3 regions of the Serratia sp. JSRIV002 genome follow, and region 3 is predicted to be linked to each of the others. Evidence: predicted binding sites of a transcription regulator. Region 3 holds the regulator's gene; each other region holds the start of a gene.

Region 1 (4,251 bases), 2.5 Mb from region 3:
ACGTAACCTCTTCTGCTAACCCACATTAAGGGGTAAACTTGGTGGTTTATGACCAATGAATGATAATCATTCGGATTAAAAGGATCTCACCGATGTCAATCCCCCTGCGGCTCAGCCTGGCGCTGTTTGGCCTGCTGGCGTTGAGCGTTGCCCAAGCCGAGACTCAAGCCTGGCCGCGCAGTATCGAAACCTCACACGGCGTTATCACCCTTAAACAACCTCCACAGCGCATCGTCTCCACCAGCGTGACGGTCACCGGTACGCTGTTGGCGATCGACGCTCCGGTGATCGCCAGCGGAGCCACCAGCCCAAACAACCGGCTATCGGATCGGCAGGGCTTTTTCCACCAGTGGGGAGAGATTGCGGCCAAACGTGGAGTGAAGCGGTTATATATTGGTGAACCCAACGCCGAGGCAATCGCCGGTGAGGCACCTGACCTGATTGTGATGTCCGCTACCGGGGCCGATTCTGCGGTGCGCCTGTACGATCAGCTGTCGGCCATCGCTCCGGTGCTGGTGGTGAACTACGACGATAAAAGCTGGCAGGAACTGGCCAACATCCTCGGCGTAGCGACCGGCCATGAAGCACAAGCGGAGAAGATCGTCAGCGAGTTTGATCGCCGTGAGAAAACGCTGAAACAGCAGATGACATTGCCACCACAGCCCATAACGGCACTGGTATTTCGCAGCGATGGCAAGAATGCCAACCTGTGGACCGCAGACTCATCCCAAGGGCAACTGCTGCAACAGCTAGGCTTTACCCTGGCCACTTTGCCACCAAAACTCAACGCCAGCACCAGCCAAGGGGCGCGTAAAGATATCGTCCAACTTGGCGGTGAAAACCTGGCAGAAGGCTTGAATGGGCAAACGCTGCTGTTATTCGCCAACGATGAAAGTGATGCACAGCGGCTGATGAGCAACAGTTTCCTGGCTCATCTGCCAGCGGTGGAGAATAAGCGGGTTTACCCATTGGGGAACGACACCTTCCGCCTGGATTATTACAGCGCCAGCAACTTGCTGACGCGTCTGGAAAAGCTGTTTATTTCTCCGTAGCCGCAACGGCGGGTTGGAGTTTATCGCTCTGCCCGCCCATGCTCACGTTGCGCAAACCACGCATGGCAAACGCCAGCACCACGGCCAGCAGCGCCGCACCAAAACCGAAGCTGGTAGAGCTCATCGCTGGCAGCATAAATGCCCCCATCGCGCCGAGCAGCAAGGCACCAAGCGCATCCCCTACAACGTTCTGCGCGGTCCACAGGCCGTTAATCCGGCCCAGAAACGCGTCCGGCGTCAGGTTCTGTATCAGGCCATATTGCAGCAGCGAGTTCAGCGCGCTGAGGTAGCCAAACACCACCAGGCACAACAGCGCCATACCGTACCAAGGCATCAGGCCAAACAGCCCCACGGCCACGAAAGCCGCTATCGCCGTTATCAACATCATCCAGCCCGGCCGCGCCACCTGAGCCACCCGGCCACTGGTAAATGCGCCAATCGCCGCCCCTAATGGCACCGCCGCATACATGATCCCCAGGCTCTGGGTAGTGACCTGCCACATACCGGAGATGGCCGGATATAACACGCGCACCGCGCTGGCCATGGTCATCAACGCACCAATCAGCGCCACCATGCCAATCACCTTGTTCTGGAACAGGAAGGTGAAGCCGCCGATCAGCGCCCGCAACGGATGTTCACGCGGCTGCGGTGGTGGTGGCAACTGAGGCAATTTTAATAGCGGGATCAAAGTGATCAGCGTCCCCAAGGCCGCCAGCGCATAGTTCCAGCTGATACCTGCCCCAGCGATCACCAACCCGCCGATAGCGGGAGACAGGATCGACCCAAAGCGTACGGTCAGCATGCTGATGGCCCCGGCCTGCACGATATTCTCACGGCCAACGATCGCCGGTGTCGCCGCCAGCAACGCCGTCACGCCTACCGCACCAAAAAATCCGTCCCATACCGCTAGCAGATAAATCGCCGTTAGCGAAGGTGCAGGCAGCGCAGCATTGAGGCACAACCCCAGAAAGCCCACACCGCAGGTTGAGCGCGCAAACAGGATCAACCGACGGCGTTCATAGCGATCGGCCAGCACCCCGCCCATCAGCAAACCGGCAAACATTCCGCCGCCCGCCAGGGTCACCGCAAGCCCAACCAACAGAGTTGACCCAGTCAGCGCCTGGATCTGCACCGGAATGGCGATCGCCATCAGGCCCAATGCCAGGATCGAAATAAAACGGGCGCAGAATACGGCACGAAAAGCGGGGTTGGTCCTAAGCAGGCTAAAATCGAGCAAAATAGAGGGTTTATTCATTTTGTTATCACCACAACTTATATCCTTGATCTTCCACAAACAACGACACGATATTCGAGAGGCTCAGCGCTAGTGCTGGTCAGGCTGCCATGCTACCATAGATAAATACAATCAATAATGATAATAGATATCATTGATATTCAGTTAATAATGGGCTGTCATGTTCCGGCTTACACCTAATTGCTCTCCTCCGCTTCCTGACCGCAGGGGCACTCTGTTTATGGGGTTATCCCGCTCCTTCTGGCTGCGCCTGTTTGGCCTGCTGTGCGCCTTTGTCGTGCTGTTGCTGGTGATGATGCTCAGCCTGTCGCTGGGGGCTAAATCCATTCCTTTCACTAACGTCGTTGCCGCGCTGAATGGCCAATGCAGCGGCGCAGACTGCGTCATCATTACCGAAGCACGCCTGCCACGCACGCTGATCGGCGTGTTGGCTGGCATCGCACTTGGGCTGGCTGGCGCGCTCATGCAAACCCTCACCCGCAACCCGCTGGCAGACCCTGGTATCTTGGGGGTTAACTCCGGAGCCGGTTTCGCCGTGGTGTTGGGCATTACCTTCTTTGGTGCGACCGACGTCAGCCAATATCTGTGGTTCGCCTTTGCCGGTGCGCTGTTTGCCTCGCTGTTGGTGGCGCTGGTAGGCGCAATGGGCGGCAGCCGCGTTAATCCTGTACGCCTGACGCTAGCCGGGGTGGCGCTGGCCGCCGTGTTGGAAGGGATGACCACCGGCATCGCTCTGCTCAATCCTTTGGTGTTCGATCAGCTGCGTTTTTGGCAAGCTGGCACACTGGACATTCAGAATATGGCGGTAGTGCGCAGCGTCGCATTGCCAATCCTGCTGGGCACGTTGATCACTCTGTGGCTTAGCAAGGCGTTGAACAGCTTAAGTATGGGGAGTGAGCTTGCAGCGGCGCTCGGCACCGGAATTATTCGCACCCAACTGCTTGGCCTGTTAGCTATTACGCTGCTGTGTGGCGGAGCTACCGCCGCCGTTGGTCCTATCGCCTTTGTCGGGCTGATGATGCCCCACATTGCCCGGCGGCTGGCAGGGTCAGAACTCAACTGGATGCTGCCCTGGACGCTGGTTTTAACGCCGATCCTGCTACTGAGCGCTGATTTACTGGGCCGCTTTCTGGTCGCGGGGGAACTGCGGGTCTCCATCGTACTTTCCCTGATCGGCGCGCCGATGTTGATTATGTTGGTGCGCCAGCGCCGTATGTTCCGGCGGGGAGGATAAGATGAGCCTGTTGGTTTCCCGCCAAATCCTTACCAAAAAACCGTTTCGGTTGGCGCGTCCGTTGGCGACTGCCCTGCTGTTGTTATTCGCCTGCCTTGCCCTGGCGGTATATGCCCTCGGTTCTGGAACCTTGCAACTCAGCGCGGCGCAGGTGATCGACGCGCTACGCGGCGAAGGTCCGACCAATCTTGCGGTGATCGTCACCCAGTGGCGTTTGCCTCGCGTCGCTATGGCGTTACTGTTGGGGGCGGCGCTCGGCCTGAGCGGTGCGATTTTCCAGTCATTATTGCGTAACCCACTCGGCAGCCCTGACGTTATTGGTTTCAATACGGGAGCCTATAGCGGCGTGCTGGTCGCCATCGTGCTGTTTAACAGCAGCGTTATCGGCATTACCTCTGGGGCGTTGGCCGGTGGCCTGCTTACCGCCGGGGTAGTTTATCTGTTGGCCTGGAGTAACGGGGTAGAAACCTTCCGCCTGATTATTGTCGGGATTGCCGTTCGCGCCCTGCTGCTGGCCGCCAATACCTGGATGATCATCAGCGCCTCATTGGAAGCGTCCATGACCGCTGGGCTATGGTATGCCGGATCCCTCAACGGCATCACCTGGGCGAAAAGCCTGCCGGTGCTGGCGGTACTGCTGCTGACGTTACTGGTATTGATGACGTTGACAAGACGTATGCGGCTGCTGGAAATGGGAGATGACACCGCCT
Region 2 (4,251 bases), 2.6 Mb from region 3:
CAGTGCCGGGCTGGTGGCTAGAAGGCTAGGGGATAACCGTATGACCCTATGCGCCTCGCCGGATTATCTGGCTCGCTGTGGTGCCCCAGACAGCATTGAGGAACTGCCCCAGCACGATGCCATCGCTTATCGCTACGCCGCAATGATACGTAGCTGGTTGATCCCGCAGGCAGACGGAACAATGCGAGAAGTGATGCCTAAACCCCGTTTGTTGATGGACGATCTGCAGGCGATTGCCGACGCGGCGGTGGCCGGGTTTGGCATTGCCTGGCTGCCATGCTGGCTAATCCGTGATGCCTTGCTGGAAGGCCGATTGCAGCAGGTATTGGGGGAGGTACCAGGGAAAGACTTTGAGGTGCATGCCGTCTGGCCGCTTACGCCGCATTTACCCTTGAAAGTGCGGCTGGCGGTGGATGCGCTGGTCAGCCACCTGCCCGCGAGGATGGCGCTATAGCCGCGCCACCCGATTCAGGAAGCGCGTTTTTTACGCCAAACGACCAGCATCACGCCCAGCAGCCCAACGACCAACAGCACCATCGGCAGGATCATCAGCCCGGCCATCACCTGATCTTCGTGGCGTTTCACCAGTGGGATTTGGCTAAAGGCATAGCCTAGCGTGACTACCGAGCCTACCCACAGCAAGCCGCTGAGCCAGTTAAAGATTTGAAAACGGGCGCTATTGAGGCCCGAGATACCGGCCATGGTAGGCAACAGGGTGCGTACAAACGCCAGGAAACGGCCAATCAGCAAAGCGACCAGGCCGTGGCGGTTAAACAGCATGTGCGCGCGCTGGTGGTATTGCGCTGGTAGCTGTAGCAACCAGCCTTTCACCACCGAGGTATGGCCAAGCCATCGCCCTTGCAGATAGCTGAGCCAACAGCCAAGGCTGGCGGCGACCGTCAGAATAATCAGCGTGGGGATAAAGTTCATCACGCCTTTGGCGATCAAGGCACCGGCCAACAGCAGTAAGCTATCTCCGGGCAGGAAGGAAGCGGGCAACAAACCGTTTTCCAAAAACAAGGTGGTAAAAAGGACGGCATAAACCACCCAAATCACGCTGGGATCGGCAAGTGCAGTAAAGTCTTGCGTCCACAGTGCGTGAACAATTTCTCTTAATACATCCATTCTTTATCCTGGGGTGCCTGGGCTGACTTTCTATAGGCTACCGTGCTGTTATAGCCATGCTCACCGGTAAATATAGGCCACACACGGCGGTGAGGCCCTTGAGCACCATATAGTGTACCGCTATTAGCTTAAGCGGACATTAAACAGAGCATAGAAAATGTGGTAAAGGCCGTAAAACTCGGAAAAAGTACAGGCGACCGTCGGTATGGCCAAGTAAAAACGCCGTAAAACCTTGTACCTTGCTGTGTGATTTTATCTAGCCCTTATGTAGGGGGATGCATGCCTCGCTTGCAGACGTTTTCCCGCAGTGATGGCTGAGCTATTCACACCGTTTGTGGCCTGTTGGGGTAAAAAGCAGCATTTTGAGTGATGATTTTGTTAGCATTATGGGGGGGCAATGTTATGCCAAACGACGCGCAAACCCTGATAGTGACTGGGGTTGTATCATTTTTTGCTCGTCGATGCGTAATTCTTCAAATAATAATGATAACTACTATCAATCCCTGATTGGTTTGATATGATCGCACGCTGAATTCTTCCTTCAATGTTGAAATGGGTGGAGGCACAGCGTGAAAACGGCTGGCAAAATGACAAATCAAAGTGCTCAGGGCGCAGGCCGTGGGCAATGGGGCGCATTGGGGCGCAGTGTGATCGCCTCACTGGTATTGGTGGTGGGGTTGGCGGGCAACGCTCAGGCGGCACCGGCCACTGCACCAGCAGTCGCTGAAAGCGTTGCCGCGGCAACGACACCGGCCACACCAACAGCGGTAACCCCAGTGGCGGGTACCCCGGAAAATATCACCCCGGTTAATCCTGAACCGACCATCCAACCGCCTGAAACGCGCGGCATGGACCTTTCCGTCTGGGGCATGTATCAGCACGCCGACATCGTGGTGAAAATCGTGATGATTGGCCTGGTGCTGGCGTCTATTGTCACCTGGACCATTCTGTTTGCCAAAGGCAGCGAGCTGTTTCGTTCCAAGCGCCGTCTGCGCCGTGAGCAGTTGGCGCTGGCCGACGTGCGTTCGCTGGACGATGCCTCCGAACTGGCGCAAGATTTCTCACAAGAGAGCATCACTGCGGTGCTGCTGCAAGACGCGCAGAACGAACTGGAACTGTCGGCGGCCTCTAACGACAATAACGGTATTAAAGAGCGTACCGGTTTCCGTCTGGAACGCCGTGTAGCGGCCTACGGGCGTCAGTTGGGGCGCGGCAATGGCTTCCTGGCCACCATCGGCGCCATTTCACCGTTTGTCGGCCTGTTTGGTACCGTATGGGGCATCATGAACAGCTTTATCGGCATTGCCCATTCGCAAACCACTAACCTGGCGGTCGTTGCCCCGGGGATTGCGGAAGCCTTGCTGGCCACTGCGCTCGGTCTGGTTGCAGCAATCCCTGCGGTAGTGATCTACAACATCTTTGCTCGTGTCATCGGCGGCCACCGTGCTCAGGTGGGCGATGTGGCGGCACAGGTGCTGCTGCTGTTGGGCCGCGATCTGGATCTGGCGGCCTCGGCCGATGCCAAACGTTCGCAGCATGCGCACCAACTGCGGGTGGGGTGAGTTATGGCGATGCGCTTAAATGAAGATCTGGACGACAGCGGCGAACTGCATGAAATCAACGTGACGCCGTTTATCGACGTCATGCTGGTGCTGTTGATCATCTTTATGGTGGCTGCGCCGCTGGCAACGGTAGATATTCGTGTCGATCTGCCCGCTTCTTCCGCCAAACCGCAGCCGCGCCCGGAAAAACCGGTGTTCCTGTCGGTGAAGGCAGACAAGCAGCTATACGTGGGCGATGAGCCGGTGACGGCGGAACAGCTGACGGCGGTGCTGGATCAACGTACGCAGGCGAATAAAGAAACCACCATCTTTTTCCAGGCGGACAAGACCGTAGATTATGAAACGCTGATGAGCGTGATGGATACGCTACGCAAAGCCGGCTACCTGAAAGTGGGGCTGGTGGGAATGGAAGGTGTGGCCAAGTAACGCTTAACACCGCGGTTAAAAACATTCGAAGGGGCTAATTATCAGCCCCTTCGTCTTATCTAAGTTTCAACCTTAAAATCCTCACGACTTGTGTTGTCGTAATCACAGTACCTGCTTTTATTCAACGCCAGTAGTGGTTATAAAATGCACTGCAGGCTGAGAGGTTCTGGGTGTCGCGTTTTTTTGCTGAAAGACTGGCATACATCAATTGATAATGATAATCTTTATCAATTGATGTCGTTCTTTGACGAGATAGAGACGACAAAGTATTTACAGCAAGGTGCAGGAGGAATGATGCAAGAGGAAGAAGGAAGTTTTGCTTCGAGAAAGCTGTTTAAGGTATTAGCTGTTGGGCTATGTCCCTTGTTTTTACTTTTTTGTTACTTTAAATTAAACCCAACTTCCCAACTATTTGAACTGGGCGTTGAAATAGCCAAAATTCACCCGGTAAATATATCCTCTGATAATATGTTATTAAGTCCAGCCTTAGGGTTGTATTGCAAGCTAGCACTATTATTTGCTGTTTACTTTGTCATTAAATACAAAAACCATCTAAAGCTTAAGCTTAGTGGTGTCGGTTTGTATTCGATAATAGTCAGGTTTGTTCTCTTCTCTATCGTTTATGCTATATATATTTATATGTTTATTTTCTGCTCTCTTGATGTATCTCATGGGAATCGGTTGCTTAAATTTTTATCCTCTAATGATTATTTACTTTTTATCTATTACGTAATGATTTTCACCCTGTTGTATTTTTTTACTTCACTTTTTCTATGGTTTTTAGTGAGGTTTCCATCAGAGTATAAAACCCGACGATAAGTTCGTCGGGTTTATGTTAATTCAACAGATTAATGAGTTTGTTGTTCAATGCTTCAGCAAGTGAAGCATCAATATAAGATGAGACAATGCTAATTCCTATGGTTACGCTTATGATTAACGCGGTTGATAGCAATGCGGGTATTGTAAAAATAGAAAATAATCCAGCAACTATTGCCAAGGCAACACTAGACGCAACTCCACTCAACACCATAGCTTCCACCTCTAACATCAGTGGCTTCCAATTCCCAGATTCGTAGCCCTCTATACTTTTTTCGCGTATTTTCTCAGCCTTAATCACCAGATCTGCGACTTTAAATAA
Region 3 (4,251 bases):
CGCCGCCATGACCAGATCTTTACCGCACTGCAGGCCGTCACCGATGCGGGTATCACCCAGCGTCAGCAGGCTGCACAGCTCATGCGAGCCACGCTGCATGAAGAAGGCGTGATCCAGTTTCTGCTGAAATCTTTCCATGCTGGCAGTTGGCGGTTCAACCTGCCGGTGCTGATCGAGCAATATGAGAACATTATCGGCTGGCAAGAGGTTCCACCCTGGCCGCACCCGACGCTGTTTATCCGTGGTGGCCTCTCGCCTTACGTGCAGGATAGCTACCGCGATGACATCGCCCGCCAGTTCCCGCAGGCACGCGCCTATGTGGTTGCAGGTTCCGGCCACTGGGTCCATGCGGAGAAGCCGGACGCTGTATTACGGGCAATCCACCGCTTTATTGACCAGCCCTGAGCCCAAGTGGCGAAAAAACGCGCTAGAGAGAATAGCTTAGCGCGTTTGTAGCTAAGTTAGGCATTGTCGTCGCTCCATCTGCTGGGGTAATATGGCGCGCTATAATTTTGCCACCCTGTCCAGGTGTGAAGCTGCGCTTGGCTGGGGGTGAATTTGGGTTAGGGTTTATTGGCCCGAATTGTGTAAATCGAACCGTCTGGAAGCGTAAACCGCTTTTTGATGCAAACTCCCTTGCAGTAGCGCAACAATGGCAAAAGAACAAACGGATCGCACGACGCTGGATCTGTTCGCAGATGAACGCCGTCCAGGGCGCCCGAAAACCAACCCGCTTTCCCGTGATGAACAGCTTAGAATTAATAAGCGTAATCAGCTACGACGGGACAAAGTGCGTGGATTACGGCGTGTAGAGCTGAAAATCAACGCAGACGCGGTAGATGCTCTCAACAAACTGGCCGACCAGCGCAATATCAGCCGCAGCGAATTGATCGAACAAATGCTGTTGGCCCAACTGGCAGAAGAACAGCCAGAACACTGATCTCTGCCGCCGCACGCGCGGCACGGCGTTAAGGATGACGCCAGATCGGTTCCACCTCCGCAGAGGCATCGCATAAACGCGATAAAACCTCAGGGCAAATTTCTGGCATGATACGCATTTACGGCTGAGCAAGCCTGCCCTTGGCAGCGCCTCAGGCCGCGTTTACGCAACACATTCATTTGAATTAAAAGGTTATCTTTACTATGGCTCATGTAGGCATTTTCTTTGGCAGCGACACTGGCAATACCGAAAACATTGCCAAGATGATCCAAAAGACGCTTCAGCAAAAATTCGGCAACGACGTGGCAGAAATCCACGACATCGCCAAAAGCAGCAAAGAAGATCTGGCAGCGTTTGATATCCTGCTGCTCGGTATCCCAACCTGGTACTATGGCGAAGCCCAGTGCGACTGGGATGATTTCTTCCCGACGCTGGAAGACATCGACTTTAACGGCAAGCTGGTGGCGCTGTTTGGCTGTGGCGATCAGGAAGACTACGCGGAATATTTCTGCGATGCGATGGGCACCATCCGCGACATCATTGAACCACGCGGTGCGGCCATCGTCGGCCACTGGCCAACCAAAGGCTACCATTTTGAAGCCTCCAAGGGTCTGGCTGATGATGATCACTTTGTCGGGCTGGCCATTGACGAAGATCGTCAACCTGAGCTGACCAACGAACGTGTAGACGCCTGGGTCAAGCAAATCAGTGAAGAGCTGAGCCTGGCCGAGATCGTCGGCTAAACCTCTGCCTCGGCGGATACGTAGCACATAGTAAGGGCGCCGTAGAGCGCGCCCTTCTGTTATCGGCATCACGGATTAGAGCAATAGAAGCTACAAGTTTGTAACTTCCTACCTCGCCACGGTAGACTGAGATATCGGTTTATCCCATCCATCAAAGCTTTGCATGATTACCCTGTAAACGTGCAAAGATAGGTTTGTTAACAACCGGCGGTTTCTATTTGCAGCAACCGGTTCTATAATGAGACGCAATTAACGCTTTGTGCCAACCGATGCCATAGGCGAGAACGCCTCAACTTGATTAGCATAGTAACAGGACTGAATCCGCATGACTGATAACAACTCCGCATTGAAGAAGGCTGGCTTAAAAGTCACTCTTCCGCGACTCAAAATCCTGGAAGTCTTGCAGGATCCGGCATGCCATCACGTCAGTGCGGAAGATCTGTACAAAAAACTGATAGATATGGGTGAAGAAATTGGCCTGGCCACGGTATACCGTGTGCTGAACCAGTTTGACGACGCAGGTATTGTGACCCGCCACAATTTTGAAGGTGGCAAGTCGGTTTTCGAACTGACTCAGCAGCACCACCACGATCACCTGATTTGCCTGGACTGCGGCAAAGTGATCGAGTTCAGCGACGAATCCATCGAAGTGCGTCAGCGCGATATCGCCAAGCAACACGGTATCAAGCTCACCAACCACAGCCTGTACCTGTACGGCCACTGTGAAACCGGTGATTGCCGCGAGAACGAAACGCTGCACAACAAGAACTGATCCTGGCCCGCCAGAACGCGAAAACCGCCTACACGGCGGTTTTTTTATGCCTAAATGACAGATAAAAAAATCCCCGGACAGGCCCGGGGAAAAATATCCACTCAATTATCACAATTGCAGTTTTCTCTCACCTCGCACTATCTCAGCCCACCTACCGACACGTAGGCGGGCGGAGTTCTCACTTACGCTTTTACTGGCTCGGCACGGCTGAAGCGTTTGCCATCCGGGCTAATCGCGCGGATTTGCACATCTCCCGCTACCGCAGGGCGCGCTTTATCGTCATAACGCTGCCACTGTTTGCCGCCGTCGGTGGAATATTCAATTCCCAGGCCAGGCAGAGCAATATTCGCCTCCAACTTGCCACCGATGATGCGTGCACCAGGGACCGGCAGGCGATAACTCACCCCCGCTTTATCCATCTTGGCCAGCTCACGTTGGCCAATCAGGTTGGCAAAGCGCAGCCAGTCCTGATCCAGGGTTTTGGTATCGACCTGATGGGTTTCGCCACCTTTGTACTCACGGCCAGCTTTGTAATCCTGTTCCCAGCTTGCACGGTGCCATGCACGTTCTGCAAGCGACACGGCACGTGGGTAAATCATGTATTCCATCTGCTGGTCGGTACGTACCACTTCGCTCCACAGCTGGGCGGAAAGACCGTATGCGCCCGGCCATGGTTTATCGCTCTTGGCGGTGAAGTGGTTACCGTCACGGTCCACCGAAGTTTCGGCGTTCTGCGGCAGGTTATTCGGTGCAAAGCTGAAGATCTTCTGCTCGTCGCTGAAACGGGTGCCCCAATAGTAACCGTGCTCGTCCGGGCTGACTTCATACGGGAAGTCCATGTAGACGTAGTCCGGGTTAGAGATCACCACGTCATAACCCTTGTTCGCCCAGTCGTTAGCCGAGTCGAAACCACCCCAGTACAGGGTATCCCAGAAGTTCACCGCCACATGGTTGGTCGCGAAGGCCTTCGAGTCTTTGGCATCTTTCAGGCCGTCCTGCCACGCCTGCATTCTGTCAATGCCGTGTGCTTTCACCAACTGGCTGACTTCCAGACCGAAGTAGCTTGGCAAGTGTTCCATATCTTCCACTTTGCCGTCTTTGATGATGGCCTGGCAAACCTGCGACTTGGCCCACGGCTTGTCTTCTTTGCTCAGATCGAGGATGCCCTTGCCCGCTTCCGGGTTTTTCACGTCGGTATAGCCAGCGCCCAGACGGATGTTCTTCGCTTCGTCCCCACCAAAGTGCCAGGTTTTCAGCGGCTGACCGGCCTCTTTGTGCATCTGGGCCACTTCACCAATCACTTTGTCCACGAAGTTTTTGGACGAATCCAGGCATGGGTTCAGGTAGCTCTGGCGGTTGAAGTATTGCACCGAGGTGGTGTTGGAGGTATCGGTCGGATCCACCAGGCGGAACTCGTTGGCTTCTTTCTCTTTCCCTTCGGCAAGCAGTTTCTTGTAGCGAGCTTCCATGGAAATAATCGCCGCACGGGCGTGCGCCGGCATGTCGATCTCAGGGATCACTTCAATCTGGCGTGCCTGAGCATATTTAACGATGTCGATATAGTCCTGACGGGAGAAGAAGCCACCGTGCGGTGCCGGGCCAGAGCCATATTGTGGCATCAGGCAGGTGGTCTCGCTCAGGTCATGACAACGCTGGCCTCCCACTTCGGTCAACTCAGGCAGGCCAGGGATCTCAATGCGCCAACCTTCGTCATCGGTCAGGTGGAAGTGGAATTTGTTCAGCTTGTAGGCTGCCATTTGATCCAGCAGGCGTAATACGGCGTCTTTTTGGTGGAA

The links. The regulator Fur, encoded in region 3, represses iron uptake genes when iron is present. The targets are predictions, from matches to a motif close to ATAATAATGAGAACNACTATCAA.
Region 1: the regulator Fur is predicted to act here: its motif matches at 2,425-2,447, upstream of fepD (Fe(3+)-siderophore ABC transporter permease).
Region 2: the regulator Fur is predicted to act here: its motif matches at 1,603-1,625, upstream of exbB (tol-pal system-associated acyl-CoA thioesterase).

What each region holds. Positions count from the first base shown of each region.
Region 1 covers NZ_CP074143.1:4,229,317-4,233,567, forward strand. The annotation lists gene fepB (Fe2+-enterobactin ABC transporter substrate-binding protein) at 93-1,052, shown strand; gene entS (enterobactin transporter EntS) at 1,039-2,307, opposite strand; gene fepD (Fe(3+)-siderophore ABC transporter permease) at 2,468-3,541, shown strand; gene fepG (iron-enterobactin ABC transporter permease) at 3,543-4,251, shown strand, end outside.
Region 2 covers NZ_CP074143.1:5,179,375-5,183,625, reverse strand. The annotation lists gene KGP26_RS24300 (LysR family transcriptional regulator) at 1-454, shown strand, start outside; gene KGP26_RS24295 (DedA family protein) at 469-1,125, opposite strand; gene exbB (tol-pal system-associated acyl-CoA thioesterase) at 1,695-2,687, shown strand; gene exbD (TonB system transport protein ExbD) at 2,691-3,113, shown strand; gene cui (colicin immunity protein Cui) at 3,258-3,932, shown strand; gene KGP26_RS24275 (colicin-like pore-forming protein) at 3,949-4,251, opposite strand, start outside.
Region 3 covers NZ_CP074143.1:1,720,279-1,724,529, reverse strand. The annotation lists gene ybfF (esterase) at 1-405, shown strand, start outside; gene ybfE (LexA regulated protein) at 653-940, shown strand; gene fldA (flavodoxin FldA) at 1,144-1,683, shown strand; gene fur (ferric iron uptake transcriptional regulator) at 2,009-2,455, shown strand; gene KGP26_RS07970 (beta-N-acetylhexosaminidase) at 2,638-4,251, opposite strand, start outside.